Regions from separate parts of the Colwellia sp. SU-HH01172 genome, predicted to be linked through region 3. Evidence: predicted binding sites of a transcription regulator. Region 3 holds the regulator's gene; each other region holds the start of a gene.
What was found. The regulator LexA, encoded in region 3, represses DNA repair genes until DNA is damaged. The targets are predictions, from matches to a motif close to TACTGTATNNNNATACAGTA.
Positions count from the first base shown of each region.

Region 1: a site for LexA is predicted at 7,137-7,156, ahead of AC27JP_RS19195 (YebG family protein). Genes of this name have one in related genera too.
Region 2: a site for LexA is predicted at 3,680-3,699, ahead of recA (recombinase RecA). Genes of this name have one in related genera too.

Region 1 covers NZ_BAAJMB010000009.1:155,026-165,889, forward strand. Annotated here, with positions in the region: gene thrB (homoserine kinase) at 1-625, opposite strand, end outside; gene thrA (bifunctional aspartate kinase/homoserine dehydrogenase I) at 625-3,081, opposite strand; gene AC27JP_RS19175 (GGDEF domain-containing protein) at 3,336-4,280, opposite strand; gene AC27JP_RS19180 (chemotaxis protein) at 4,283-4,891, opposite strand; gene AC27JP_RS19185 (response regulator) at 4,888-5,253, opposite strand; gene AC27JP_RS19190 (M48 family metallopeptidase) at 5,834-6,553, opposite strand; gene AC27JP_RS19195 (YebG family protein) at 6,617-7,027, opposite strand; gene AC27JP_RS19200 (DUF3718 domain-containing protein) at 7,496-7,846, shown strand; gene dbpA (ATP-dependent RNA helicase DbpA) at 7,946-9,331, opposite strand; gene AC27JP_RS19210 (alpha/beta fold hydrolase) at 9,475-10,203, opposite strand; gene moeA (molybdopterin molybdotransferase MoeA) at 10,233-10,864, opposite strand, start outside.
Region 2 covers NZ_BAAJMB010000005.1:145,472-156,335, reverse strand. Annotated here, with positions in the region: gene AC27JP_RS14320 (hybrid sensor histidine kinase/response regulator) at 1-433, shown strand, start outside; gene AC27JP_RS14315 (response regulator transcription factor) at 488-1,138, opposite strand; gene AC27JP_RS14310 (XdhC family protein) at 1,312-2,430, opposite strand; gene recA (recombinase RecA) at 2,602-3,627, opposite strand; gene mutS (DNA mismatch repair protein MutS) at 3,970-6,537, shown strand; gene rpoS (RNA polymerase sigma factor RpoS) at 6,607-7,536, opposite strand; gene AC27JP_RS14290 (peptidoglycan DD-metalloendopeptidase family protein) at 7,624-8,472, opposite strand; gene AC27JP_RS14285 (YqaA family protein) at 8,489-9,067, opposite strand; gene AC27JP_RS14280 (protein-L-isoaspartate(D-aspartate) O-methyltransferase) at 9,071-9,745, opposite strand; gene surE (5'/3'-nucleotidase SurE) at 9,742-10,494, opposite strand; gene truD (tRNA pseudouridine(13) synthase TruD) at 10,497-10,864, opposite strand, start outside.
Region 3 covers NZ_BAAJMB010000006.1:270,144-281,007, forward strand. Annotated here, with positions in the region: gene cyoE (heme o synthase) at 1-610, opposite strand, end outside; gene AC27JP_RS16390 (COX15/CtaA family protein) at 620-1,603, opposite strand; gene AC27JP_RS16395 (hypothetical protein) at 1,628-2,188, opposite strand; gene AC27JP_RS16400 (SURF1 family protein) at 2,252-2,998, opposite strand; gene AC27JP_RS16405 (DUF2909 domain-containing protein) at 3,050-3,259, shown strand; gene AC27JP_RS16410 (cytochrome c oxidase subunit 3) at 3,330-4,214, opposite strand; gene AC27JP_RS16415 (cytochrome c oxidase assembly protein) at 4,245-4,829, opposite strand; gene ctaD (cytochrome c oxidase subunit I) at 4,841-6,445, opposite strand; gene coxB (cytochrome c oxidase subunit II) at 6,458-7,975, opposite strand; gene lexA (transcriptional repressor LexA) at 8,572-9,186, opposite strand; gene AC27JP_RS16435 (HlyD family secretion protein) at 9,392-10,540, opposite strand; gene AC27JP_RS16440 (DUF3302 domain-containing protein) at 10,542-10,864, opposite strand, start outside.

The DNA of each region.
Region 1 (10,864 bases), on a different contig from region 3:
CAGCTCGAGAGTAATCTGTTGGTAAAATATCGCGAGCAGCTTTGGTTGACACTTCAATGCCAGGATAAGCCATCACGTAATAGCATTCTTCAAATGCCGGTAATTTACGAGCAATGACTTCTTGGTTTGGCACCATTAGCTGCATGCCACCGAGAAAACATGGCGCAACATTATCATAATGCAAACTACCACTAATTTGTGCTTCCATTTTTCCCATCATTTTTAGCAATGGTTTTTCATCAAAACTAAATTGATGGTACTTCTCATAAAAGGCATTAAGCCCCGCTAAGGCGGCGACAACAGAGCAAGCACTTGAGCCTAAACCGCTGCCGACTGGCATGCGCTTTTCTAAGATTAGCTTAACCTTGACAACATCTTGTTGATGTTCAATAAGTTGCTGATTAAACAATAGCAAACACTGCCAAACAATGTTGTTTTCGACATTACTAGGTAGCTTTTTTGCAAAGCTACCTACAACTTCTAACTCATCACCTTTATTACTATGCGTGACAGTAACAACGTCACCTAATAATGTGCCATCTATTGGTTTTACGGCCAGCCCTAAAACATCAAAGCCGACATTAACATTACCAATTGAGGCTGGTGCAAATACAGAAACACTCATTAGTGTTGTTGCTCCCATGCTAACGTTCTTAATAAATCACCAAATACACCGGCAGCAGTAACCGCCGCACCGGCACCATAACCGCGCAATACAAACGGTAAAGGTTGATAATAGCGGCTATGTACCGCTAAGGCATTTTCACCGTCTTTAACACTATATAGCGGATGCCCTTGACCTACAGCTTCAATGGTAACCTGACATTGGCCATCAATGATATTACCTATATATCTTAATACTTTACCTTCAGATTTGGCGGCATTTATACGCTGAGCGAAACTTTCATCTAATTGCGGTAAGTTAGTCATAAAGCTCGCAACATCACCACTGGCATCAAAATCATCAGCTAGTACAGAATCGACCTTAATATCACTTAGCTCTAGCGCCATGCCGGCTTCTCTCGCCATAATTAATAGTTTGCGCGCAACGTCCATACCGCTTAGATCATCACGAGGATCTGGCTCAGTAAAGCCTTGTTCTTTTGCTAACGCCGTAGCTTGAGACAGGGTCATTCCTTCATCTAGCTTTCCGAAAATATAAGATAAAGAGCCTGATAACACTCCTTCAAAACGGTGCAACTCGTCACCTGCTTTCAGTAAATTTTGCAAAGTATCGATAACCGGTAAGCCTGCCCCCACCGTTGTTTCATATAAAAAGCGTCGGTTAGTTTTTTGCGCTGCAGCTCTTAACGCTTGATAGTATTGCCATGAATCAGTATTAGCTTTTTTGTTAGGTGTTACCACGTTAAAGCCAGCCTCTAAATACTCAACATAATTTAACGCCAATTCTTCATTAGACGTACAATCAACTAGTACCGGGTTGATAAGATGATTTTCTCGAACAAAATCTTTAATGTTATCAACAGTCAAGCTCACGGCTTGTTGTTCAAAACTTGGCTGCCAGTCACTTGCATTGATGCCATCAGGATAAAAGACTATCCCGCGACTATTCGCCAAACCATAAACTTTTAAAGCAATATTATCAGCTTTTAGTTTTGGTTGTTGCCTGGCAATTTGAGCCAACAACTCGCTACCGACAACACCACAACCAACAAGAAAGACGTCAATAGTTTGCTTATGGGAAAAGAAATTTTGATGGCTAACCTTCATAGCATCGGTACATTTTCGGCTTTCAATAACCACAGAAATACTGCGCTCAGATGAGTCTTGTGCAATAGCAACGACATTTACTCGGGCTTGTGCCAATGAAGCAAAAAATTTCGCGGCTACCCCCTGTTGATGATGCATACCATCACCGACTAAAGAAACAATAGAGAGTTTATTAGTCAAACTCAATGGCTCTAATAAGCCATTGAGTAGCTCTAATTCAAATTCATCTTGCAGGCTTTGCTTAGCACGAACGTCGTCTGCGGAATAAATACAAAAGCTAATACAATATTCACTAGAAGACTGACTGATCAAAACTAAAGAAATATTCTCGCGACTCATGGTGGCAAAAACGCGGCTAGCCATGCCGACCATGCCTTTCATCCCTGGGCCGGAAACATTAACCATAGTTAAATCATCAAGGTTAGAAATCGCTTTCACTTGTTTTTTCTGATCATTTTCATTGGCAATCAAAGTGCCTGCAGCATCTGGATTACCGGTATTTTTAATTAAGCACGGAATATGATGCTGGGCAATCGGGCCAATGGTTTTAGGATGCAAAACGCTGGCGCCAAAATAAGAAAGCTCCATGGCTTCTTGATAAGATAAGTAATCTAACAACTGCGCTTCTTTAATTAGCCGTGGATCGGCATTGTAAACACCATCAACATCCGTCCATATTTCACAATATTCTGCTTCACTACAAACCGCTAATACGGCTGCAGAATAATCAGAGCCATTACGCCCTAATGTTGTCACATCACCTTTGCTATCAACGCCAATAAAACCTGGCATTAGTGCAACTTCATTCAATTCACTATAGTTTTGTTGAAATTTTTCTTTACATAGTACTAAATCAGCAACCGCATTCAATGCAATATCATTAGTATGCAAGAATTTTTCCGGCGCAATAGTACTTACCTCAATATTATCGACCGCTAATACTGAGTGCAGTAATGCGACACTTAAGCGCTCACCGATACTGATGATACGTGCACGCACATGCTCAGGACAAAAAGACAATAATGTTGCACCGTGCAAATATCGGCTTAATTGCTGTTCCCAATTTGCCAACGCTTGCTCACTATGCTGATGGCAAAATTCAGGCAAGGTCGCCGACAAATCACTAATAATATTTTCAATAGCATGTTTAAAGTGCTGTAAGTCGCTTTTCAGCTTCTCTTCATCTGAAATATTTTCAGCCATCGCGACCAAATGGTTCGTTACCCCTTGCGGCGCAGAAACAACGACAGCCAATTTTGACGACTGGTGCTTGTTTTTGATGATATTAGCAACATCAATAAAACGCTGTGCCGTCGCTAACGATGAACCACCAAACTTTAATACACGCATTTTTACTCCTTATAAAACGAAAAAAGCCCGAAACCTTTATGGTCACGGGCTTGATAAAATTAGTAAGTTTTACACGTCAGCCGATGACCACCATCCCAATGAGGGTGGTAGTGGTAATAATAATGGTACGGCGAAGTGAAATATTCATAGTTATAAAGTGCCTGAACTGTAAAAATCTGTCAACTGATATTTTTGAATAAAATAAACTAATATATGTATAAAAGTTAGGTGTAATGAATATTTCTCAATTATATTCAAACCTCAACGGTTTCGTTTGCTAAACAAACACGATTTCGCCCCGCCGCTTTAGCATCATATAATGCAAGATCAGCGTTACTAATAAGATCTTCATAGCGAGCATTATCACTGTCAATAATCGCAACGCCAATACTAGCGGTGACGCTAATAATCCGATCTTGATATTGGATGGTATTTTTAGCAATGGCTTGACGAATACGTTCTGCAACCTCTTCAGCGCCTTCTATATCAGTATTAGGCAATATCACGGCAAACTCTTCACCACCATAGCGGCCAAACAAATCGCCCATGCGTAATAATTTGTCGACAGTTTTTGCCGTCTCGACTAACACCATATCGCCACCTTGGTGACCAAAGGTGTCGTTAAGTAATTTAAAATGGTCTAAATCTAACATCACTAAAGCTAAATCATGCTGATAGCGACGTGCGCGTGAAAACTCTTTTGCCAGACATTCTTCCCAGTGTTTACGATTAAACGCTTGAGTTAAGCCATCAATACGATTAGACAAAGCCAGTTCTTGCAACGCTTTATTTAACTGAGTTTGGTAATGACATACATCGGTAACATCTTCAATTAAAATGCAAATATGCTCTACTTCACCTTCAACTTCAACCGGCAAAAAGGTACAGTTTTGCGCCATAAAATGACTGTCAGTGGTGATGGGACGAGAATGAGATAATTCAAATAAATGATGACGTTGTTCCCAGCCACAAAAGGACGGAGTTTTAAGTTGAATGACACTTGACAATTTTCGCTCAAACCACTTTTTAGGTAACTCAGGGAAAACGGTAAAAATACTTTTCCCTGTCACATCATTATCATTTTTATTGGCATGCACTTCCAAGAAGCGATTCCACATAACAATATTATATTGGCGATCTAGAATTAAAATCCCAGTGTTTAATCGATTTGAAATATTAATACAAAGCTCATCTAACATAATTAGTAATCTTCTAGTATCCGATCAATAACCGTTTTAATGTTATTAATGGCTTCCTCTGGGATCAACAATACCATATCGCAATTAAACGAATAATCAGTAACTTGATAGCTGATCCGCACCTTTAAAGCTAAATCCCAATTAAATGATTGTTGGTTCAAATGTTCTGAAACCGTACCATAATTCGCAGACAGTAATCTCGGCGCACTATATGACATTTGATTATTAATTTGGCTGGCAAAAACATTTAAAAATGTTGTAGTTAAAATAGAACTCAGATCAATGATTTGCTCATCAAAGGTCAATTCATCTGCCTCATAGCCCAGTAAGTCAGCTAAACGATCAGAATCTTGTGGTTGATACATTAATAAGGCTTCACCACGAATTCCTTCATAGCCAAAAAAGCCTTGGCTAACAACGGCGGTAGCATTTAAGTCTTTATTAAGAGTATCAAATAATTGCTCCGCTTTGACTTGTTCTATATTGGGGACTTTTAAATAGACAAAGGTATCTAAATAACGGGCAAGCTGGTCACTGGCTTGTCCCATTGCGACATTAATAAGCTCTTGCAAGCAATCTTGTTGATCTTCATCAAGGTCAAATGCAATCATAGTAATCCATGCATTGCCAAATTTTGATTTAAGGTCTCTAGCTGCACTGGCTTACGTAAAAACGCCCTGGCTCCCAGCTCTAAAACACGACTTTGCATTTCTGGCTGAATATCAGCAGAAATAACAAATACGGGCAATTCAATACTTTCGTCTTTCATGGCTTGTAAAACGCCCAAACCATCGATGACAGGCATAGTCAAATCAAGAAATAGCACATCAATATCTTGATTGCGCAAAATGATCAGTGCTTCTTCACCATTTTTGGCTAATTGCACGTTAGTTGACAATTTTTCTGGAAGGCTTCTTAAAACTTGCTTTCTAGCTAAGTTAGAGTCATCACAAATAAGAACACTCGCGCTCATTTGATGCTAATCCTTTATTATTTTTATTATTAACCTCTAATTTACCTGAAATTAACGCCGCTGTTAATTACTAATACAGGTAAAAATGACGTTTTTTTAAATTTTTATCGCTAAAAGTACGTATTAATATCACATTTCTTATTTTGTTATTGCTCAATAACACTATTTTTAATGTCTATCTTGTCGACATCTACAGAAAAATGACAAAATGAATGATTTATCAAAAAACATTAATCATTGTACTATTTACCAAAAAGCATCCGTTAACTTTTATTTAAAGGTTAACCAGTAAATCAAAAAATGCGATAGACATTATCGCTGATAATAAGTAAATGCTCATGGCTATCCAACTATATTTGCCCAGCTTCATCATATTTCCTTAAGTAAAATGCACACAAAGTGATATTGATTATTTATACTTTTAGCCTTTAACGATCAAATCAAAGGTTAATAGTTACTTGTACGGAGAATAAGCAGATTTCATACCAAGAATAAAGAAAACACAATAAAAACAAACGTATGGCTAAGTGATACGCCTTATACCTCATTAAAGGCACTATCCATGCAATATTTTTTGCTCTTAGCACCAAATAAGAGAGGCCTGATTTTCCTTTAGCCAACTTTTAGCTAAGCGAAAGTCGGGACAATGATGTTCAACTAACTGCCAAAAATTTGTCGAATGATTCATGTGCTGCAGATGACATAACTCATGGACAATAACGTAATCAACTACCCATGGGGGCACCATTTTCAGCAAATAATTAAAGCTAAGTTCACCACGATTATTACAGCTTCCCCAACGCGCTTTATATTTTCGCACGTTAAATGACTTAGCGTGCAACAATGTTTTTTCTGAAAGCAAAGGTAACTTATGATTTATGTAATCTAATAAAGTGCTTTTAAACCACAACTCTATTGAGCGTTTCACTTTCTCGATTATGATTGCCGAACTCAGTTCATAGTGACGATATCTAGCAGAAATAAAAACATGAAGTGATTGTTCTATTTCATCATGAAGCACTTTTTGTTTACCAAAACAGATAATAACTTTGTGTGGCACACCATCAATATTGAGTGGGTTTTCAAAACGAAAACTATTATTAAGGCATGGTGAGGGGGAATTTGAAGCAGGATTAAGTTGCTGTGCAAGCTTTTTGTTCAGCCAAGCTGACTTTAACTTTATTAACTTATCAATATATTCAACTTTTACGAACTCAGGTGCACGCACAATAACTTGAGCATTTTTCACCTGTAATGCGATTGTTTTTCGACGAATACTGCGAATTAATTGATATTGCAAACGCTCAGACCGAACTGAAGTTCAAGACTTGCCGCTTAGCAGCAAGAGCTTGAACATAAAAAATTATGCGGCTTCAGTTTTACTTTTAGCTGCCGTCTTTTTACTTGTTACTTTAGCGCCTGCTGCCTTAACTTTTGACTCTTTTTTAGCTACTTTTTCAGCCTCAACGCTATTAGATGAAGTCGCTTCAACTGCTTTATTAGCTTCTGCAGTCGGGACAACCACTTTATTATTCTGTGCTTTAGCTTTTTTGGCTTGCAGGGCAATTAAAACATTCTCACGATTTTGCGCGAGATAGATACTTAGCTCTTCACGAATACTTTCTGTAAGCTCAACCGGCGCTTGTTCAAACATTTCAGATAGATTGTCTGCCATATCAAGCATTTTATCGTACTCATCTGCGGCTTTCTTATCCATAAATGTTTCTACCTCCACACCATGTCTTATGACGACAAATCGACTTTCAACTGCCATTAGTATCCCTTATCTCTCTATATTCAAACACTGCCATTTATCATAACGTATAAAAATCGGCCTGTATAACTATTCACCATAGCAATACATGGAATTTAAACACCACAACAACTGTATATACATACAGAATCATACCCTGTTTTCACTAAATTACCAGAAAAGAATAATCTTTAGATTGATAACGCTCAATATAAATGCTTTTTGTCGTGCGTTATATTGCAGAACAAGATAAAAAAACATATCGGAATGTCACTAGATGTAAAAGTTAGTGTCGACCGACAAGCCTCCCCTCTTTGCAACAAGCAATAAAAACAATAAATAACAAAAGATTAAAATTACACCACACTTATATATCACCAATTAATTCTTACATTCACTAATTTCATTATTACAACTTTATCGTGAATTTAGGTAACTATTAATATGAACAAAGTAAATAAATAATCTTTTTTTGGTATGGAGAGAACCATGAATAAATTAAAATCACTAACATTAGCAACAACAGCATTTGCACTTTTATCATCAATCAGTTTTAGTAGTCATGCGATGGATAGATACATTGAAGCGGCGCTAATTGACGTATGTAAATCAACACTGAGCAATAGCGTTATCAAATATCGAAAAACAGCAAAGTCATATAATTTACGTGATCAAGTTATCGCGTTAAAAGTGATGTGTAATGGTGACGATATTATAGACTTCGCACACAGATATGGCGCAAATAAGACAGCAGCCCGCTTGGAACGCAGTATTAGTGGCCGTGTCAATATTATTGATGTGGCAAAAATTGAAAAAATCAATGTTAATTTTGAGCTGTAAAAGGTACTAAAGCAATGAATAATCAACACCACAGGTACTCTGCTCTGTAGTCAGAGTACCTAGTTGGTTGCATTACCTATCAATAATAAAAAGGAGCAATTAGGTTAATTCTCTAACTCTAAATTTACGACCTTTAATTTGCCCATTAATAAGCTTATTTAATGCTTTTCTAGCTACCATTTTTTCAACCGCTATATAAGCCCAATTTGGGCCCATTTGAATTTTCCCTAACTGTTCAAAGGCAATGCCATTGTCACCTGTTAACGCACCCACTATATCGCCAGGGCGAACTTTTTGTTTCTTACCGCCATCAATTTGTATTGTGGTCATTTTTGGTAAAAATACGCCACTTTGCAATACTTCACTTTCGGGTAAAACCTCACCTTCAATAGTTCGTTCTAGATAGTCTTCCAACAATCCAACTTTATAGCGCTCTTTGTCACTAAATAAAGAAAATGCAAAGCCGGTACTTCCCGCTCGACCGGTACGTCCAACACGGTGAATATGCACTTCGCTATCGTGGGCAATATGGTAGTTAAAGACCGCATCAAGTGCATCAATATCTAATCCACGAGCCGCAACATCGGTCGCCACTAAAATTGAAGCACTTTTATTAGCAAAACGCACCAAGGTTTGATCTCTATCTCTTTGTTCTATGTCGCCATGTAAAGCAACTACGCCAAAACCGTACGCCGCTAATTTATTGGCAACGTTTTGTGTTTCTATTTTGGTATTACAAAAGATGACACTCGACTCAGGTCGGTGCTTTAATAACAATAAACGTACCGCAGTTAAGCGTTGTTCATCATTTTCCACATGATAAAAATGCTGAGAAATAGTATTGCTCGCATGAGTAGACTCTACTTTCACTACTTCTGGCGTTTGTAAATACTTATTGGCAATTACTTGAATTTGTTTTGGGAACGTCGCACTAAATAACAAAGTTTGTCTTTGCTCAGGAATGTTACCGACGATATTATCTAGCGCGGTTTGAAAACCCATTTCTAGCATACGATCAGCTTCATCTAACACCAAAGTATCAACGTGCTCAAGTGACAACGTGCCGCGGCCTAAATGATCTTCAATGCGTCCAGGTGTGCCAACGATGATATGTGCACCATGTTCAAGTGACCCCACTTGCGGCCCAAAAGGCATACCACCACATAAGGTTAGCACTTTAATATTATGAATTGCTCTGGCAAGCTTCCTGATTTCTTTTGCTACTTGGTCAGCTAATTCACGCGTAGGACAAAGCACTAAGGTTTGTATTCTAAACTTTTTAACTTTTAACTTATTCAACAAACCTAAGCCAAATGCTGCGGTTTTCCCCGAGCCAGTTTTCCCCTGAGCGATAATATCTTTGCCGTCTAATATAGCGGGTAAGCTTTGTGCTTGTATCTCAGTCATAGAGTGGTATTCAAGCGTTGCCAAGTTATCTAAAAGGGCCGTTTGTAGAGGTAATGATGAAAATTTGCTGTCGCTCAAGGCTAAAATCCTAGCGTAATGTTTAATTGCGGCTATTTTACACTTTTTCCTATACGCAAGCACAGCTTTAAACCATTTAAATTAGTAAACACTGAACGTATAACACGATAATCGCTCTATTATCTCTCGAAGTTAAAACCTGTTTATTGACCAGATAATAGTTTTGTTAACGCTGAAGCCAATGCTTGAGGGGATTCTAATGGCAGCATATGGCCAGTATTTTTAATTTTATCAATTGCAATATGATTAGCACCATCAAACTCCTGCGTCATTGCTGGTATATCAACCAGCGCATCAACATCACCAATCAAAAAGCTTATCGGGAGACTTAGCTTCGATAGTTGACTAAGTAGAGTTGGCCGAGACATAGAAACTTCGAGTTGGTGCAATAAAACACTAACACCTAAATCTCGATCCATCTTTACAATCACGTTTTTTATGTTAACAAACTCTTCAGCGCTAATTTGTTTAATATTAGGATGCAATAAATCCTCAATGCGTTTATTGGGTATCCCTGAATAGCCTCGCTTGGCTATCCAAGCAATCGTACGTTGTCGCTGCTTTATTTCACTGTCAGGTAAATTTTTTGGCATATTAGATACAATAACTAAGTGCTTTATCGAATCAGGTATGCGCAATGCAATGGCACTAGCGATATAACCGCCAAGTGAAAAGCCCACTAATATCGCCTCATCTGCGACTATTTTATTTGCCATTTCCCCAACGACGTCATTCATACTCCCAATGGTAGGTATCGGCAAATGCACCAGCTGACAATCTTGCATAGATTGTTCGCCCAATAGCTGCCAGGTAGGCTGCCATAGGCGATCGTCACACATAGTGCCGGGAATAAAGTAAATTGTTTTAGACAATTATTTTGCTCTTAAAGTGAGTTAACATGCTAAGAGTAAAAGCGCTCAAACAAGCGCACATCAACCATTTCACCAGCATTTACGCGGCCTTGCTCAGAAGGTAAAACAATATAGCAGTTGGCAAAAGCAATGCTGGTTAAAATGCCAGAGCCTTGACTTCCGGTTGTATCTACCGTTAATTCGCCCGCTGAATTTTGCGATAAAATACCACGTTGAAAGTCCATACGACCCGGCGACTTCCGTAAATCAGACAAACTCTTCGCTTTCATCATTGTCGCTGGCTTAGCATGACAGCTTTGCAACTTCATTAACGCTGGCATTGCTAATAAATCAGCGGTAACCATAGCGGAAACTGGGTTACCCGGTAAGCCGAAAAAATAACTATTTGGCAGTTTACCAAACGCAAATGGTTTACCCGGCTTCATGGCTATTTTCCAAAAAGCAATTTCGCCTAATTGCTCAAGCACCATTTTGGTATAATCGGCATCACCTACTGAGACACCACCAGAAGAGATCACCGCATCGGCTTGTTCATCTGCCGCTATAAACGCTTGTCTTATCGCTTCTTCATCATCTTGAATCACGCCAAAATCAATAATATTAACGTTCAGGTTTTTCAACATACCCGTTAACGCATAACTATTACTTTCATAAATGTCAC
Region 2 (10,864 bases), on a different contig from region 3:
GAAGTGTCGAGTTTTCACCGCAAGCAACGCACAGCAAGCGCTTAACATTTATCAAGCGCATGAAGAAGAGATTGATATTTTATTAGTAGATTATCAACTGGTTGAAGAGAAACGGCTTAGCGCTCAAGTTAAAACTAATGCGCAAACCACTACGGATTATCTAAGCGTTCACAATAACCATGACACTTTTTCCGCGTGTGAAGACAACATCAACGGTATTGAGCTGATCAATTCTTTACGAGCAAAAAGTCACTATCCGTTGCCGGCCATTTTAATTACCGCAACAACCGATGAGTCAGTGCAAGTGCAAGCACAACAAGCAGATATTGGCTATTTAAGAAAAATAATAAAACCGCTGGCATTACGGGCTTTAATGAGTTCACTGTTAACCAAGCAGTTAGAGCAAAACTATATTTCTGATAGTTTTCAATAATAAACTAGCACCAAGTCAATCAACTCACTAACTTGCTGTAAAGACATGATATTGCTATGAGGTAAAAGAAGCATTGGCCATTTGGCGTTCATTTAACAGGATGACCGCCTGAGTGCGACTTTTAACACCTAATTTTAAGAATATAGTACTAGCATGACTTTTAATTGTTGATTCCGATAAACCTAATTCGTAGGCTATTTGTTTATTGAGTAATCCATCGGCAAACATTAATAATATTTTATGCTGTTGAGGCGTTAACGTCGCTAACTTATCTTCTTGCTCGAGTATTTCATCATCGGGATTATAGCTGCCCTCCGGTGTCCACAACTCGCCTTTAATCACATCATTAATCGCTTTAATCATTTCCGGTACGGGTGTCGATTTTGGAATAAAGCCAGCGGCACCAATGTTCATCGCTTTGCCTATGGTATCGGGGTCTTCAAAGCCCGAAATCACAACCACGCCTATCTCTGGGTATAGATGTCGAAGATTACTTAAGGTGTTAAAGCCGTGAGCACCGGGAATATCAAGGTCGAGCAAAATTAGATCGATATCAGAAATATTCGCCAGCTTTTCTTCTAATTGCGGGATGGTTTCCGCTTCAAGTAAGTGTGAGCACACGAAACTAGACTTCAGCATTAATGATAACGCTTGCCTAAACAGCGGATGATCATCAGCAATAATGATCTTAGTATTTGATGTCATTTTATTTTCTAACCTAATGATCTTTTAGTTTCAAGCAAGCGATTATGCTAGCTGCTTTTAACAAGATACCGTAACAATATTATAGAAAACTTCAATGACAATTGTGACAGACTAGACTAAAGGACTAGGCCAACAAAAAATAAGCTGTTATGAATAAAGAAAACTCGCTAATGTTAACTATTAATAAACTTACCCGACAACGCCAAAGCACTGCGATTGTGCAAAACGCTGTGACACTGAGCGAGAATAGATAAAGCAATAGACTCGGGGAGCTCTCCTCCGATATCTAAACCGACAGGGCCATTAACTAAGCGTGATAACCAGGCTCTATCATCGATATGACTAAGCACTTCAACATTACTTCGCCTTTCAAGTGGCCCAAGTAAGCCAATATACTTAGCCTGATTAGTTGAATGTAATAACTTTAGCCAAGCAGCATCTAAGGTTAAGTTATGTGTCATCAAAACGGCGGCATCTAGTTGCTGAAATAACTTTACCTGCTCGGCATGCTCAGGCTTGAAAAAATCATCAGGATGAACTCGAAAAATATCAGATGCTTGTTTAAAGACACTATGACGAGCATAACTGGAACGATGGTCAACAACAGTGACACGCCAGCCAAGCTGTGCCGCCATAGAGACCAAAGGAATAACATCTGAGCCACCACCAAACAGCCATAAATTAAATGGTGCAGAAATTTTGCTCAGCGATAACTCACCCGCTTCAACAATTGTATTACTATGCTGTTTATTCAATGCCACAGTTCGAGTTAACTGCTCATTGTCAAAACCTTGGCTATGCGGGCTCGTAGTAACTAATAACTGACCTTTACTATCAAACAAAGTTAATGTATTTAATTGTTTAACCTTGCCATCTGACACTTTATAGATGTGCTGTAGGTAACTGGCAACGCCACTTTGCAAACGCTGAAATAATTGTGCAAGCAAAGAGTTATGCTCAGCCGATAAATACTGTAATAAAATACCTATTTTACCTTTACAGCCTACTCCCAGCTCCGCAGCATAGCCATCTTCTTCACGCATGTCATATTCAACATAATATGCCTGTTTATTATCGAAGACTTTCTTAGCGTGGAGAATAATATTGGCTTCTAAGCAACCGCCGCTAACTAAACCAAAAGACTGGCCAAGGCTATTAATTAACATAATAGCTCCCGGTGAGCGGTAACTTGAGCCCTCTTTGTTGACGATTGTCGCCATTACCCAGTCAAACTCATCACCTTGATTAAAGTAATGTTCGAGTAAAGCAAAATGGCCGTGGTTATTTAACAATGAAAACCTCTTTTAAATCTTGTAAAGGCAATATCATCATATCAAGTTACAGAAAATTTCACAGTAATAAGGGAAAGTAAACAACAGTAAAAGTCGCTTTGTTTTGTAAAATAATGCAACAAAAAAGCCACTGAAAAGTGGCTTTTTAATAGCGCTAAAACAAATTAATAATTATTTAGCGGGTTCTTCAATCGCTTCGGTTGGTTTGTTTTTTGTTAAAAACACTTCACGTAAACGCGTATCTATTTCTTGCGCTATTTCAGGGTTTTCTTTCAAGTATTTAGCTGCGTTAGCTTTACCTTGACCAATTTTATCGCCTTTATAGCTATACCAAGCACCAGCTTTTTCTACCATTTCGTTTTTAACACCTAAGTCAATTAATTCACCTAAGCTATTAATACCTTCACCGTATAAAATTTGGAACTCAACTTGTTTAAACGGAGGAGCTATTTTGTTTTTAACCACTTTCACACGGGTTTCGTTACCAACGATTTCATCACCGTTTTTAACAGCACCAATACGGCGAATGTCTAAACGTACTGAAGCATAAAACTTTAATGCGTTACCACCAGTTGTTGTTTCAGGATTACCAAACATGACACCAATTTTCATACGAATTTGGTTAATGAAAATCATCATGGTATTCGATTGTTTCAAATTACCAGTCAACTTACGCATGGCTTGTGAAAGCATACGAGCTTGTAAGCCCATGTGCGAGTCACCCATATCACCTTCAATTTCAGCTTTTGGTGTTAAGGCCGCAACCGAGTCAACAACAATCACGTCAACTGCCCCTGAGCGGGTTAACATGTCACAAATCTCAAGCGCTTGCTCACCGGTGTCCGGCTGAGAAACTAATAATTCGTTAATGTTTACACCTAGTTTTTCCGCATAAATCGGGTCAAGTGCATGCTCAGCATCAACAAAGGCACAAACTTTTCCGTTACGCTGTGCTTCGGCAATAACTTCTAGCGTTAGTGTTGTTTTACCACTTGATTCAGGGCCATAAATTTCAACGACACGACCTAAAGGTAAACCACCCGCACCTAGGGCAATGTCTAATCCTAATGAACCCGTTGAAATGGTTTCAACGTCCATGCTGCGATTATCACCCAACTTCATGATTGAACCTTTACCAAATTGACGTTCGATTTGGCTTAAGGCAGCTGATAATGCTTTTTCTTTATTGTCGCTCATTTATTGCTCCACAATGATTTAGGTGGTTAATTCGTTTTGATGAAGCAAAGTATACTGTATAGTCGTACAGTATCAAGGTTTTTATCAATTTATTTTATTTTACTTTAAAAATAAAAGTTGTCGTACTTTTTATCCATTGAAAAATAAGGAATTTAAATCGATTAGTAACTTTTAGAAATTTCAGCTAAAAAAGTTACTCTTACTGATTTTTGATGTTATACAGGTGTTTTCTTTTTCTGAATAACAGTTAAATTTATTAAAAATAGAAAGATCTGAAAGCATGCCTTATGGCATAATCTATTCACTTAATACCTTGATAAATTTATGAGTTACAGCATTTCGATGACCACAATACCGCAAGACCTCTCGGCCCACACGCCAATGATGCGTCAATACCTGACCATTAAAGCAGAATTTCCTCATATTTTGATTTTTTACCGTATGGGTGATTTTTATGAATTATTCTTTGATGATGCTAAAAAAGCAGCTGACTTATTAGATATTTCATTAACGGCGCGTGGCAAAACAGGTGGTAATGCCATTCCGATGGCCGGTGTACCTTATCATGCTGTCGAAGGTTACTTAGCTAAGCTAGTAAAATTAGGTGAGTCGGTCGCGATTTGCGAACAGATTGGCGATCCTGCGACCAGTAAAGGACCGGTTGAGCGAAAAGTTGTGCGTGTGGTAACCCCTGGCACTGTCAGTGATGAAGCACTATTGACGGACCGACAAGACAACTTAATTGTTGCCGTGCATCAATCCCCTCAAGGTTTTGGTTTAGCCTATTTAGATATGACCAGTGGCCGTTTTGTTCTAGTCGAGCCAAATACAGAAGAACAAGTACAAGCTGAGCTGCAACGATTATCACCAGCCGAATTACTGTACCCAGAATCACTTACTGCAACTAATATTATTGCCGGACGTAAAGGTTTGCGCAGACGTCCAGATTGGGAGTTTGATTTAGAAACCAGTAAAACTCTGTTAAACAAACAATTTGGCACTAAATCACTGTCAGGGTTTGGTGTTGACAATAAACCACTAGGTATTGCTGCGGCGGGTTGTTTATTTCAATACGTTAAAGACAGTCAGCGGACAGCGTTACCACATATCAGAGCAATTATCGCCGAAAGTGCTTCAAGCGCAGTGATCCTAGACGCGGCGACTCGACGAAATTTAGAGTTAACTCAAAACCTGCAAGGTGGCAGTGAAAATACCCTCGCAGCAATTCTAGATAAAGCCGCGACACCTATGGGATCTCGGTTGCTTAAGCGTTGGCTACATTTTCCGCTGCGCGATCTTACCATACTAAATAATCGCCAAGATGCCATTGCAGAGTTACTACAGCAAGATCTTAGCTTTGAACTTAATGGTAACTTAAAGCAATTTGGTGATGTTGAACGTATCGTCGCTCGCGTAGCTTTACGCTCTGCGCGCCCAAGGGACTTTGCTCGCTTACGTAATGCACTTATGCTTTTGCCAGATCTCCAAACATTAATGCAAGCAAGTTCACAAACCTACTTAAGCTCATTAGTCTCAAAATGTCAGCCACTACCCGAAGTTCAAACATTATTAGAGCGTGCAATTGTTGAGAATCCACCGGTATTAATTCGCGATGGTGGCGTTATCGCACCAGGCTACAATGACGAACTTGATGTACTTAGAGATTTAAGTGATGGTGCGACAGAATTTTTGGCACAGCTTGAAGAACGTGAAAAAGCCCGTACAGGTATTCAAACGTTAAAAGTTGGTTATAACAAGGTACATGGTTTCTACATTGAAATTAGCCGCAGTTCAGCTAACGAAGTGCCTGACGATTATATTCGCCGTCAAACGCTTAAAAACAATGAGCGCTTTATTACTAATGAATTAAAGCAACACGAAGAAAAAGTACTGTCAGCACAAAGTAGGTTTCTTGCGCTTGAAAAACGCTTGTACGAAGAATTGTTTGATAAAGTTTTACCTGAATTAGAGAGCTTACAAGTACTGGCACAAGCTTTATCTGAGCTCGATGTATTAAATACCTTTGCTGAACGTGCTGAAGCACTAAATTATGTTAAGCCTAAGTTACAAGAAGAAAGTGGTATTAACATTGAAGCTGGTCGCCATGCCGTGGTTGAGCAAATGACGGTTGAGCCTTTTATTGCAAACCCAGTGGTTCTCACTGATAGCCGAAAAATGCTGATTATTACCGGTCCAAATATGGGCGGTAAATCAACTTATATGCGCCAAACAGCACTGATTGTTTTACTTGCGCACATTGGTTGTTACGTGCCCGCAAGTGCGGCTAATATTGGCATGGTTGATAGAATATTCACCCGTATTGGCGCTTCAGATGACTTAGCCAGTGGTCGCTCAACCTTTATGGTTGAAATGACCGAAACCGCCAATATTTTACATAATGCCACCAACAAAAGCTTAGTGCTACTTGACGAAATTGGCCGCGGTACCAGCACTTATGATGGTCTATCACTGGCATGGGCTTGCGCAGAAATGTTAGCATTAAAAACTCAAGCCTTCACACTATTTGCCAGTCACTATTTTGAATTAACCTTATTAGCAGAACAAATTGATAGCTTAGCCAATGTTCATCTTGATGCTGTTGAGCATGGCGACAGCATTGTTTTTATGCATGCAGTGCAAGAAGGTGCGGCAAGTAAAAGTTTTGGCTTGCAAGTGGCACAACTGGCTGGTGTGCCAAGAACCGTTATTCAACGGGCAAAGCAACGGCTATCTGAGCTAGAAAACATGCAAGCGCCATCGATTATGAATAATGAACCACAAGCATTTGAGCAATTGTCACTCATGGATACTAGTCATCCCATTGTGGAAACCTTGAGTGCAACCGATGTAAATGATTTAAGCCCTAAAATGGCACTTGATTTACTGTATAAATTGAAAGAATTAGTTTAATTGTTGCCTTCGCTAAAACTAAAAAACCAGCATTTGCTGGTTTTTTTTATCAACGAAATAACTATTTAACTACTGTGCCTGAAATAAGGCTTCGATAGACAAGTCTTGTTGGCTCAAAATGTCACGTAATCGTTTTAACGCCTCAACTTGAATTTGACGAACACGTTCACGGGTTAAACCAATTTCAACACCAACGTCTTCTAATGTCGCCGCTTCATAGCCTAATAAACCAAAACGTCTTGCTAGTACTTCACGCTGCTTAGAATTAAGCTCGTTTAACCAGTCAACAATACTATGTTTAATATCATTAGTTTGCAATTTAGTTTCTGGGCCACCGGACTTTTCATCAGGAATAACGTCTAGTAAAACTTTTTCACCTTCACCACCAAAGGGTGAGTCAACCGAGGCAATACGTTCATTCAAACGCAACATTTTACTGACATCTTCTACTGGCACATCAAGTTCCATAGCAATGTCTTCAGCGGTCGGTTCATGATCAAGTTTTTGCACGAGTTCACGAGCGGTACGAAGATAAATATTCAGCTCTTTTACCACATGAATAGGTAACCGAATGGTGCGAGTTTGGTTCATAATAGCGCGTTCAATGGTTTGACGTATCCACCATGTCGCATAAGTAGAAAATCTAAAGCCACGCTCGGGATCAAACTTTTCTACCGCACGAATTAAGCCTAAATTTCCTTCTTCAATAAGATCTAATAAGGGTAAACCACGATTATTATAACGACGGGCAATTTTAACAACTAAACGAAGATTGCTTTCGATCATTCGTTTACGGGATGATTCGTCACCTTTTAGGGCAAGGCGAGAATAGTACACTTCTTCTTCGGCAGTTAATAATGGCGAAAATCCGATTTCACTTAAATATATTTGTGTTGCATCTAAATTAGAGGGGGTCTCTTCAGACAATGTCGCCTTAGCATTATTTGGCTTTTCTTTTTCCGCAACATCAGAACACTCTACTTGTTTTTTTATGCCCATGTTATATCTCCCGCTATTAGCAATTGCTAAATTTACTGACTAAATATTCACGTTGGCTCCAATCTATTTCTTGATAAATTTTTATTATTATTTCGGCAAATACTTCATGGGATTGACTGATTTCCCGCGAAAGCGAACTTCAAAATGAAGCATGACTCTTTCAGCGTCAGTATCACCCATTTTAGCAATCACTTGACCGGCTTTTACAACTTGCTGTTCTTTAACTAGAATGCGATCGTTATGGGCATAGGCACTAAGGTAATCGTCGTTATGTTTAACTATGACTAACTGGCCGTATCCTTGTAACGCATCACCGGCATATACTACCTTGCCATCTGCAGTTGCTTTCACCGAATCACCGCGTCGCCCCGCAATGTCGATTCCTTTATTCCCTTGTTTTGCGGTGGAAAATTTATGAATAACTTTTCCCTTCGCAGGCCACTGCCATTTTCTTATTTTTTGTGAAAACGCAGTTTTTTGTTGCTGAGCCTTCTTGCTTGTTTTTTGCTCAGTTACATTTCCACCATACTCCTGCTTTTTCTTCTGTGCAATAGGTTTTTTTATAACTTTTTGTTTTGACGAGTTAAAGCTTTTACTCTTAGCTTTATTTTTACTTGGCTGGCTAGATTTTTTACTTAAAAATAATTTTTGATTTGGGTAAATATTATAAGGAGCTTTAATATTGTTGATATTTGCTAGGGTGCGAACATCAACATCTGCACGCCATGCTATCGAATATAAAGTTTCACCTTTTTTAACTATATATTCACTCCCAGTGACACTATTTTTTATTCGTTGACTCAACGGAAGCGAGCCTTGGACATCAACAACCGGTGCGGGTTTGGTGCGACTAGAACAGCCATTTATTGCCAACATCACAATCAATATCAGTAAGTGATTAATGTTGAATAAATAGAATTTCATCCTTTTCGCCATAAAATATTATCTTCCTCTATCTTGTTGCAATATAAGCAACAACAATAATGGCAACAACCAGCCAACCTAAGACATCAACCCATTGCCTAATTTTTTTCTCCATCGGTGCTCCCCCCCAACGAATAACACCTGCGACCAAGAAGAAACGCATACCACGACCGATAGTTGACGCTAGCATAAATGGCAGAAAAGCCATATGTAAAAAACCAGCGCTAACAGTAAACAATTTATAAGGAATAGGAGAAAAGCCAGCAATAAATACCACCCAAACACCCCACTCACTAAACCATGACATGGCTTTGTCGAAGCGTGCCTGATAACCAAACTCAGTAATAAGAGGCTGTATCCAAGGTTCAAACATTAAATACCCTAATCCATAACCAACCATACCACCAATAACGGACGCTACCGTGGTTAAGGTAGCAAGTCGCCATGCTTTTTCACGTTGCGCTAACACCATAGGAGCTAACAGTACATCAGGTGGTATTGGGAAGAATACAGACTCCGCAAAGGTGAGTATTGCTAAAATTCTTGGCGCGAACTTATGTTCAGCCCACTTTAATGTCCATTCGTACAATGCAGAAAATATTTTCACAAACTATCCTAATGAACCAGGAACTAAAGGCACAAAGCGCACGGCTTCAATTTGCTGCTCTTTAAAGTCATCACCATCTCGGGTAATTAACTTTAATATTTGGCTTTGTTCGCCAACCGGTATAATCAAACGCCCCCCATCTGCCAACTGTTCAAGCAAGGCTGCTGGCACTTCTGTTGGTGCTGCGGTAACGATAATGGCCTGAAAAGGTGCTTTACTCTGCCAACCTTGCCAGCCATCTCCGTGCTTCATTGAAACGTTATGTAAATCCATGGCTCGTAATCTTCTTTTGGCTTGCCATTGCAAAGATTTAATCCGCTCAACAGAAAATACTTTGGTTGTTAATTGCGCTAGAATTGAGGTCTGATAACCAGAGCCTGTACCTATCTCTAAAATGCTTTCCGGCACACCGTCGGCGAGCAGCAGTTCTGACATTTTCGCAACAATATATGGCTGAGAAATCGTCTGCCCTTGCCCTATCGGTAATGCGGTATTGTCATATGCTTTATGCGCTAAAATTTCAGGGACAAAAATATGGCGAGGAGAACGAGCTATGGCTTGCAGTACTTGTTGATTTTGAATGCCTTCAACCAGTAACTTTTGTGCCAGTAATTCCCCACTTCGACTCGACTTACCGCCGATACTGCTGCCTACTCTGGCATTATTTCGTTGATTCATATTGAAAGTTCATTAATCCATTCTGTCATTTGTGCCATACTTTTATATGCGGTCATATCAATAGTTAGTGGCGTAATAGAGGCATAACCATTGGCAATGGCATGAAAATCTGTGCCTTCACCTGCATCAAGCTCTTGTCCTAGTGGCCCGTACCAATAAATATCACGTTGCCAAGGATCTTGCATCTTTTTCATTGTTTCCGCTTTATGACGATGTCCTAAGCGAGTCACTTTAATACCTTTTAATTCACTTAATGGCAAATCTGGTACATTAATATTAATAATTTGATCACTTGGTAACGGGTGTAATTTTAGCCGTTCAATAAACCTAGCCGTTACCACCGCCGCGGTTTGAAAATGTTGCGGGTATTTGGCCACCAATGAAACTGCGATCGCTGGCATACCTAAATGCCGTCCTTCTGTTGCAGCAGCAACCGTGCCTGAATAAATAGTGTCATCACCTAAATTAGCGCCATGATTAATACCCGCCACCACTAAATCAGGTGCAGGTTGCATTAATTGTGTCGCGCCTAAGTGCACTGAATCAGTCGGTGTACCGTTAACTGAAATAAAGCCATTATTTAACTCTTGCGCTCGTAATGGGTTGATTAGTGTTAATGAGTGACTAGCACCACTACAATTTCTATCTGGTGCGATTACCGTAACAGCATATGCTTTTACCAGCTCATCAAAAAGTACTTTTATGCCATTGGCATGAACACCGTCATCGTTGCTCAATAAAATTCTCATGTTCAGCCTTTGTTACGTGCAGCGGTATCAACACGCTCTGTCATATCGGTGTAATTAAGTAACTCACGCATAATGGTGGTGGCATAAGCGCCAGCAGGTAAGAAAAATGACAAGGTGACAATATCATTTTTAAGCTCTATTTTCGGCTCTTTTACCACTAAGCGAATTCTACGGCGTTCTTGCTTTAAACCAAAACGTGGTAAGCCTTCACAAAACACTTGTTGATGCTTAGCAATATCTTGTTCAAGCGCCAAAGCGTCAGCGGTTGTCATTAGCTCTCCCGCTCCCCACATAGGGGCGGTAATATCTAAATCATGACTTAAGTGTCTTGCTTTTAAGCTTTCATCAATATCATTGGCTAAAAACACCG
Region 3 (10,864 bases):
AATCATCTTTTCGATGAATCGCTAATGCCCAAAAATGTGGCGGTGTCCAAGTAAAAATCAGCAGTACCAATAGCAAGGCATTTGGGTGTATTTCATTGGTCATGGCTGTCCAACCCAATAACGGTGGTATTGCTCCGGCTAAACCGCCAATAGTAATATTTTGCGGCGTTGCACGCTTTAAGTACATGGTATAAACAAAGCTATAACCCACTAAACCAGAAAATGTTAACCATGCCGTTAATGGGTTTACAAAGCTATAGAGAATCGCAAAACCGGTCACGGCTAGCGTCATGGCAAACATTGAGGCATTTTTAGCGGTAAGCCGACCATTGGGTAACGGGCGATTATGAGTTCTGCCCATAACACTGTCTATGCGTTCATCAACGATATGGTTAATTGCGGCGGCGGCAGATGACAAAAAGCCGATACCAATCATCGACGGAACTAATACTTGCCAAGGAATAATGCCTGGAACCGACAAACACATACCCACCAGTGCCGTTAGTACTAATAATGCCACCACCCGTGGCTTAGTGATTTCATAATAATCACGCCAAATCGGCGTACTAGGTGCGCTATGACTCGCTGCTATTGTGCTACTTTCACTCATAATCTGCCCCTAAATCTTACGTTTTAAACTATATGTCATAGTGATCAATGACATCATTAACATGGCGGCCACAACATTGTGGCTAACAGCAACACTCAGCGGTAAAGAAAACCAAACATTACTGATACCTAAGCCGATTTGTACACTTAAAATAAATCCTAAGCTCATCGCCGCATTTTTGAAAAATGGCGATTGTGCTTTTCGATAAATACTAATGGCCAACCAAAATAAATATAACGCCGTGACAATGGCCCCTAATCGATGCATGACATGAATAGTGACACGAGAGGCGTGATCTAAATGACCAAATTCGTAACTGTCTTTCTCTGGCGGTACTAAGTCAAAAGAATGTTCAAAGGTAAGCTGCTCTAGCCAGTCTGATTGGCAAATTGGTAATTCTGTACAAGTTAGCGCAGCGTAGTTCGATGATGTCCAGCCCCCTAAACCAATTTGCCCCGCTAAAATAAAAATACCGATAACGGCAAACTTAGCATATTTTTTTAGCGCAAAATCACCACCCGGTACTCGGTAGCCACTTATACGTAAATACAATAAAAATAACAAACAGAGGGTGGTGAAACCTCCTAACAAATGCCCCATTACGACAACGGGCATTAACTTCATGGTAACGGTCCACATGCCCAATGCCGCTTGAAATATCACTACGACTAAAATCAGTATCGGTAAACCAACAGGTCCACCTTGAGCCCGTCGTTTAAATGACAAAAGGGCTATGGCTAAAATCAATAACCCTAAGGTTCCTGCAAAGTAGCGATGGATCATTTCATTCCAGGCTTTTTCTGGCTCTACTGGCCGTTCTGGAAACGCTTGTTCCGCGGCAGTAATTTGTTCGGCTGTTTCTGGCACATCAAGTAAGCCATAACACCCTGGCCAGTCAGGACAACCAAGCCCAGCATGGGTTAAGCGGGTATACGCACCTAAACTGACCACTAAAATAGCCAGTAGAATACTGACAAAAACGAGCTTTCTAATATCGGCGAAGCTTTGGGTTCTCATTTAGCCGATCCTCGAATATTTAAGCAGCTTCTTAAAATCAGCTAAAATTGCTTTACCAAATTGTGGTAATTGTTCAGTGCTTGTAGGCGGCAGATGACTAAGGATGACGTTACCTAACGGATCAACGATGAATACTTGAGATCGTGTGATAGCAGTTTTTGCTAATGCTGGCATAGCTTGAACATGCCATTTTTTGATTTGAATTTTATCTGATTGTTCTGTGGTTAAATTTTGTTGAGTTAGCGCTACCGGTTTAACCCGTGGCATTTCTTTACCTAAAGCAATATAGGTATTGTTTACGCTGACTAAGACTTTTTCGCACTGGTCGTCACAATTTTCTGGCAAGCTGTATAACATTAGCCATTGATGATCAAAGTCATCAACGTTCAAACCTAATTTTGCTAAAGTTAATTCGTTCTCTATTAGCTGCCCTTGATTAGTAACACCATAATTGAACCATTGCTGATTTAACGCTAACTTAGCCAACACCACGGGAATGATAAATACCGCTAAGAGAATTAGCATACTGCGGCGCGATTTTTTTAACTCTGAAGAACTCATACAACTCAGCCTTTTATTCTTGTTTTTAGGTGGTGATGTCGGTTTCGATATTTTTCTTACTTATTATTCTGTATTGCTATTTTTACTCATTTTTATGGCTGCCCAAATCATCAAGCTCAACCATGCAAGAGCCAAACTAAACCATTGAAAGGCATATGCTCGGTGTTTTTCTGGAGGCATGACAATCGGCTGCCAGTTCTTTTTATAACCAATAGTCTCTTTTTTATCTAAGTAAACAACAAAGGGCAATAGTTTCTTGCCAATTAATTGTGAAAATTTGTCTAATTCAATTTGTTGTACTCGTAATGGCCACGATGGATTAACAAAATCTTGTGCTTGTAATTGAATACCTATTTCAATTTCTCGTACGTGGCCAGTAATAACATGTTGTCCTGTAATTGCCGTTATTTCTGGTAGTACATTGCGGTCTATTGACCCCTGCACCCAACCCAAATTAACCAATATCGAGTGGTTGTCACTTGCAATTATTTGATAGACACGATACCCGAAACGTCCTTTATCCGGTTGGTTATCTAATAAGAACACTTTATCAGCAACAAATTCACCATTAAGTTCAATAGGTAAGTCATTAATACCATCTTGTAAGCCACTAAGTGCTAATACTTGCGTTAATGAAAGTGCTTGGCGCTGGCTCAATTCACTGATGCGTTGTTGGCGTTGTTCTTTTTCAAGTGCTCTGCTACTTTGCCAAAATCCAAGCTTGATTAATAACGAAAATACTAGCATGGTAAATATAACCATCGGCCAATTAAGTTGTTTTAACTTGTGCTGAAGTGATACCGAATTCATAGACTACCGCATGTTCACTAACTAAAAACAGACTATAAAAGAGAGAATGCTGTGTTAATTAAAATTATTGTTGTCGGCTTATTAGCCTTTATGATTTATAACCTGTTCCGAGCACTATTTATTATGAATAGAAATGATCCAAACAAGCCACCTATGTCGAAATTTATTGGTCGCCGTGTGATTACTTCTGTCATTCTTATACTGTTACTTTTACTGGCGATACTTACCGGTGTTATTACACCTAACCCACGTCCATATTAAGTTATAAGGTACGATAGCTAACATTGTAGATATCGTACCTTAAAGCTCTTATATTCATCAGCCTATAGCGCTAGATAATATAAACAAACACAAACAATAGTACCCAGACTACATCAACAAAATGCCAGTACCAACTTGCTGCTTGGAAAGCAAAATGATTTTTCGGTGTGAAATGACCTTTAAACACCCGAATAAGCATTACCAATAACATGATGGTACCTAAAGTAACATGCATACCATGGAAGCCAGTCAACAAGTAAAAGGTATTGCCATAAATACCACTGTCTAAATACAGTTTCATTTCATCAGCGTAACCATGGGCATACTCTAAGCCTTGGCAATATAAAAACACACAACCTAAGAGTACCGTTAAGCCTAACCAAAATTTCAATAAACCACGTTTTTCTTGCTCTAAACTTACATGAGCAAAATGGGCAGTAACTGAAGAAGTTAACAGTAAAATGGTATTAATCAACGGCAGACCATACCAACCCATAGCCGTTGTTTCAGTACCATCAGGGGTTTTTATTAATGGCCAAGTCGCGGTAAAGTCAGGCCATAAAATCGCAGCGGTTGCGGCATTGTTACCGGCACCATCTAGCCAAGGTACCGAAAAAGTACGGGCATAAAGTAAGGCACCAAAAAAAGCAGCAAAAAACATCACTTCTGAAAAGATAAACCAACTCATACCTTGGCGAAATGAATTGTCCATTTGATGACTGTATTTTCCAGACATTGACTCAGTAATAACATTATTGAACCAACCGAACATCATATAAATAATCAACGCGATACCGGCAAGTAATATCCAACCGCCGCCAACACTGTCAGGATTATTTAAATTTGCTACATAACTGCCTGCACCAACGGCAATTAAAAATAGCGCAATGGCACCAATTATTGGCCATTTACTTTGCGCTGGTACGTAATAACTTTCGTATTCTTTTGTCGTCATTGTTGTTCCCCTCATTTAAGTGCCATGCACTTAAGAATCAACCGAGCTTGTAATATCGTATAAAGTGTAAGATAGGGTGATGGTGGAAACGTCGTCGGGTAAGTCTAAATCAACATAAAACTGTAAACCCATTTCAACATCTTCACTGGCTTTTAACGGCTGATTATTAAAACAAAAGCATTCAATCTTTTGAAAATAAACCGCGGCCCTACCTGGTGAAACTGACGGTACGGCTTGGCCGACAATATCACTTACAGACTCATTTTTGGCATAAAATTTAACGGTTTTTCTTTCACCTGGATGTACCTTTATTTCGTTTATCATTGGCTCAAACTGCCAAGGAATGCCCTTAGCCGTTCGGGTCAAAAATTGCACGGTAATTGTACGTTCGGTGTCTATTGTTGCCGCGTTGTATGTTGCAGCAACATTAGACGGTTTACCGTTTAACCCGGTGATATCGCAAAACACGTCATATAACGGCACCATCGCAAAACCAAAGCCAAACATACCAAACACTATCAACATCAGTTTTTTAACTGTTTTTTTCACTGATGCGTCAGTCGCTTGCACTTGTGTTTGCTCTGAGGTTTTATCTTGCGTTTCGCCGTTATCCATTTTGTCTCCAATTAATCAATTTTTGGTGGTTTTTCAAAGGTGTGATACGGCGCAGGGCTAGGCACTGTCCATTCTAAACCTTCTGCTCCGTCCCAAGGTTTTGCCGGAGCTTTTTCGCCACCTTTAATGCACTTAATCACTAGCACTAAGAAAATTAATTGTGAAAGTCCAAAGGCAAAGCCACCAATACTGACCCATTTATTAAAGTCAGCGAACTGCAAGGCATAATCAGGAATACGACGCGGCATACCGGCTAAACCTAAAAAGTGCATAGGGAAGAACAATAAATTCACTGAAATTAATGAACACCAAAAATGCCACTTGCTTAACGTGTCGTTGTACATATAGCCAGTCCATTTCGGTAACCAATAATAAGCACCAGCAAAAATAGAAAATAAGGCACCAGTTACCAGCACGTAGTGGAAGTGAGCAACAACGAAGTAAGTATCATGATATTGAAAATCCACCGGTGTCATGGCTAGCATCAAGCCAGAGAAACCACCAATAGTGAACAAAATAACGAAGGCAATAGAGAACAACATTGGTGTTTCAAAACTAATCGAGCCACGCCACATGGTTGCTGCCCAGTTAAATACTTTCACACCCGTCGGCACCGCAATTAACATCGTACAATACATAAAGAACAGTTCACCAAATAACGGCATACCTGTGGTAAACATATGGTGAGCCCAAACAATGAACGACAAGAAAGCAATGGATGCTGTCGCGTAAACCATTGAACTATAACCAAAGAGTTTTTTACGAGAAAACGCTGGAATGGTTGTAGAAACAATACCAAAAGCAGGCAAAATCATAATGTAAACTTCAGGGTGACCAAAAAACCAGAAAATATGCTGGAACATTACTGGGTCACCACCACCGGCAGCATCAAAGAAACTCGTACCAAAGTAGGTATCGGTTAATACCATAGTTACGGTACCCGCGAGCACTGGCATCACCGCTATTAGTAAGTAAGCCGTAATGAAGAATGTCCAAACAAACAATGGCATTTTCATGTAAGTCATACCTGGAGCACGCATATTCATAATGGTGACGACAATATTAATCGCTCCCATAATTGATGAAATACCCATGATATGAACAGCAAAAACAAAAAATGCTGTACTACCGTTACTGTAGGTTGTTGATAGTGGCGCGTAGAAGGTCCAACCAAAATTTGGTGCACCGCTTTCCATAAAGAAAGACGATAATAAAATAGCAAAAGCAAATGGTAGAATCCAAAAGCTCCAGTTATTCAAACGTGGCAGCGCCATATCTGGCGCGCCTACCATCATAGGTAACATCCAGTTAGCCAAACCGGTAAAGGCTGGCATTATCGCGCCAAAAACCATAATCAAACCATGTACTGTGGTCATTTGGTTAAAGAAATCTGGCTCAATTATCTGTAGTCCCGGCTGGAATAACTCAGCACGAATAACCAGTGCCATCACGCCACCGGTTAAGAACATAATAAAAGAGAACCATAGGTACATGGAACCAATATCTTTATGGTTAGTGGTATACAACCAGCGCTTAAGGCCAGTCATTTTATGATCATGATGTTCACCGTCATGTGAATCATGCTCGGATTGATCATTAATTACATCTGTAGTCATTTTAACGCCTCCCTACTTCGCGCTAGCAGCAACATCTGCTGGCTGGACTAAATCACCGGTATTGTTACCCCAAGCATTACGCTCGTACGTGACAACTGCAGCAATTTGCGTTTTAGTTAATTGGCCACCAAAGGCTGCCATCGCTGGATTTTTCTTACTGCCGTTAACTACCATATCGATATGTACGGCCATGTCACCTTTAGCAATTACACTGTCTTTTAGGGCAGGAAATACCGGCGCCATACCTTCACCATTGGCTTGATGACAAGCAGCACATGCGCTCATATAAACTTTTTCACCCATGGCCATCAATTCATCTTGGCTATAAACCTTAGATAAATCTTCAGTAGGTATTACTTTCGCCATCTCTTGAGTAATTGCCTGGGTAACCTCTTCTTTTACTTCAGCGGCGGCTTCTTTCACAGCTTCAGTTAAACTTTCTGCTTCACCTCCAACGGCCGTTTTAACATCAGCCGCTTGTACAGCATCGCCGGTATTGTTACCCCAAGCATTACGCTCATAAGTCACAACAGCAGCAATTTCTTTTAAGCTCAATTGCTTGCCATAACCTTGCATACCTGTGCCAGCTTTACCGTTATAAACAATATCTATATGCTCGCTTGCTGGCCCTGTTGTTGCAATAGCGCTGCCTTTAAGTGCTGGGAATGCAGGAGGTAATCCTTGGCCACTCACTTGGTGACAAGCTGCACAATAAGCGGTATAGGTTGTTTCACCTAACTGCATTAATTCATCCATAGAAACTGAGGCATTTAATGACGCCGCTTCAGCCGCCGCCGCGTTAGCTTTTAATTGTTTTTGCTCATCAACCCAAAGTGCATAGTCTGCTTCAGATTTAACTTCAACCACAATTGGCATAAAGCCGTGGTCTTTACCACATAGCTCCGCACATTGGCCGCGATATGTGCCAGGATTGTCAACTTTAGTCCATGCTTCATTAATAAAACCCGGGTTTGCATCTTGCTTAACAGCAAATGCAGGTACCCACCAAGCGTGAATAACGTCATCCGAGGTAATAACAAAACGTACTTTTTTATTGGTAGGAATAACCAAAGGACGATCAACTTCTAGCAGGTAGTTTTCACCTTTTTCTGCTGAACTGCCATTTTGATTTTCATATTGTTCGCGAGGAGTAGAAAGTACTGAATAGAATTCAATATCTTGATCGAAGTATTTATAGTGCCACTTCCATTGAGAGCCGGTAATTTGCACTGTCAGATCCGCATCATCATTATTTTCCATATCAATGAGCGTATAAGTGGCAGGCACTGCCATAGCGATTAGAATTACGACTGGAATTGCCGTCCAAAGAATTTCAACTTTTGTGCTTTCATGAAATGTTGCTGGTTTAACACCTTTTGATTTACGGTGAAATACCATAGACCAAAACATTGCACCAAAGACCACAACACCAATAGCAGTACAGATATAGAGCACTAGCATATGTAAGTCATATACATCTCTACTAACCTCCGTAACACCTTTGGTCAAGTTCAGCGGCATATCTGCCATAACTGAACTAGACAACAAGCCCCCTAGCAACAGCAAACCTAGGTTACGTCTTTTCACTCGACATCTCCTTCACCCTTTAAGGCAAAACAACTAATTAATCATATTTTTATCGTGATAAACCAGTGATTTTGCTCATACATTTATTATTATTTAAGTGGCGTAATATTGAACAGTCGTCAAATACGCCCTATTGTTATATTTGTACGTTTTCTAGACTAGAATTACTTAAAACTTGATCTGGGTCAATTTAAAATTTAAAAAGCATAAAAAATAAAAGTTAATAAATACAATAGAGTAATAACCCTAAACCGGGCTTTTTGTGCATTTTTAAAGGCTTTAGAGATATGTTTAATTTTTATTCAGCATGTGATCATCATACCGAAAATTTAATAAAAGCTTCACATCAGAATCGTATAAAAAACAATCTATTTGAGCGTTTCAGGAGTAAGAATGATAATTATTCTTAAAAAACAAACCTTAAAGAAAGGAAACAAACTTAAAGAAGGGAAAGCGCAGGTTTAAAACATAAGCACCTTTAGAAACCTGCACAATAATAAAACAAAAGTTAACCTTGATAGTAGGAGATAAAATAGAATTTACATCCAATCAGCTGCACGAATAACGCCAACAGCGATCCCTTCAACATTAAAATGTTGACTAGTTAAATCAACTTCGATCGGTTCAAAATCTTCATTTTCTGCATGTAAATAAACCACGTTACCTTCACGTTTAAAGCGCTTAACCGTAACATCATCTTCAACTCGAGCAACAATTACTTGGCCATTTTTCACGTCAGTTGTTTGATGAACCGCTAATAAGTCACCATCCAAGATACCAATATCTTTCATACTTTCGCCGTTAACACGTAGCAGATAATCAGCGACAGGATGAAATAAACTACCGTCAATTTTATAATGATCTTCAACATGCTCTTGAGCAAGTATTGGTTCACCAGCAGCGACGCGACCAATTAAGGGGAGACCATCTTCCTCAACAAACTCTTCCGCTAAACGAATACCGCGGGAGGTGCCTGGTAACATTTCAATATAACCTTTTTTTGCTAACGCTTTTAAATGTTCTTCGGCGGCATTGGCTGATTTAAAACCAAAAAAATCAGCAATTTCTGCTCGTGTTGGTGGCATACCTGTATCAGAAATTTTTTCTCGGATCAGATCAAATATCTGCTGTTGTCTGGGTGTTAAAGGGCGCATATTTTTTCCTTAAGCAACTTATGGTAGCCTGTACTTTTAAACAGTATCACTGTCATTGTATACAGGCTGTAAATAAACGCAAGAATTAATGATGAACAAATAAACAATATAACAAGAAAGGCTTTGATAATAGAATAGGCAATAAATGTAGTGATCGCTAGGTTGAAACGACCCCATATTAGTAGCTACTCTAATAACTTACATTTTACTTAATAGGGTATACATAATTAATCCAACCCATCATTCGCAGTAGAATCCGTCTCATTAAAGAAACATGTAGCGGGTCGCTATCATGATTTATCACCACAGCTTTACCTTGAATACCAAAAGGTAAGCCATAATCCGACAAGTCTTCTTCTAGCTCAATAAGACCAATAGCAAAACCATGCGCAGCAAGTCTATTAGCAGAAATTAGCTGGCCATTAACTTGAAATTCACCTTCTGACATTGCAGGCAATAGCTGAACCAGTTTGCCTTTAAAGACGTGGCCAGGAACGCTGTCTAAAATCACTTCTGCGTCTAGCCCTGCTTTCATTTTTAATAATGAATTTTGCCAAAACAAGCCAGCAAAAACACGTTTTTCATTCGGTATGAAAGTCATTACTGGTCGAAGTGGTAAAGAGGCTGCTCGTACACCTGGTCGTAACGCGACTTGCGTTGCCATGCCGTTTGTTGGTGCGTAAACACGTGTGCTTGCCAAGTCAAACAAGGCTTTGTCTAATTGTGCTTGCAGTTGTGCTACTTGCGGGTTCAAACCTAATATTTCAGCATCGGCAATTAGTTTAACTCTTTTTTCCTCTGACTGAGCGGCAAGTAGTTTTGAGTTAGATGCTTCAAATAGCTGCTTTCTGTTCTCAAGCTCTTGCTCAGTAAAAGGTGAGTTTACACCGGCTTTTTCTTTACCTTTTAGGTAGCGTTGGTAATTTGAATAGTTACGTTCTTTATCAGCTTTCGCTTTAGCAACATTGGCTATTGCGGTTTGAAGTTTTTGATCATTTTGCAAGTCACTACTTTTTGCGTCAGCTAGTAAGGCTGAGACTTGATCAACTTTTGCTTGAAACGGTGTTGGGTCAAGCGTGAACAGTAAATCACCTTTTTGTACGGGTTGATTGGCAATAACATCAACGGTTTTTACCGTACCACTCACATTGGGCACAATAGGAATACTAACAAATACTTCCTTGCCATATTTTGCGTATGGATGGTTGTAATTCATCAACATTAACAACGCACCTAAAATGAACACTCCACCTAAAGCTGCTGTTGGCACTGACCATTTATTTAATGGGATTTTAAATACTTTAAAAATTACTGTACAAATAGCGGTGTAGGTAAGAATAATAATTAAATCCATATTATTGTTCCTCCACAGTTTTAAGCGATTGCTTAATTATATTCAACTCAGCTTTTAGTGATTCAACTTCTTGAGTTAATTGCGCTAGTTCTGAATGACTGCTCTGGGTTTGATGTTTGAAGCCCCAACCTCTATCTTCACGATATAAGGTTGCCCAAATCCATAAAAATGGCCAAAGCACATGCAGTGTAAATAGACTTACCCAACCAGCAACATGCAAGGCATCTTGATGAGGGTGGTTACGATGTACTGCAATTTCATAGGGGATATCATGAATAACGATGATGCCATAAAAAATGACGATGCCGACAAAAAATACTAGAA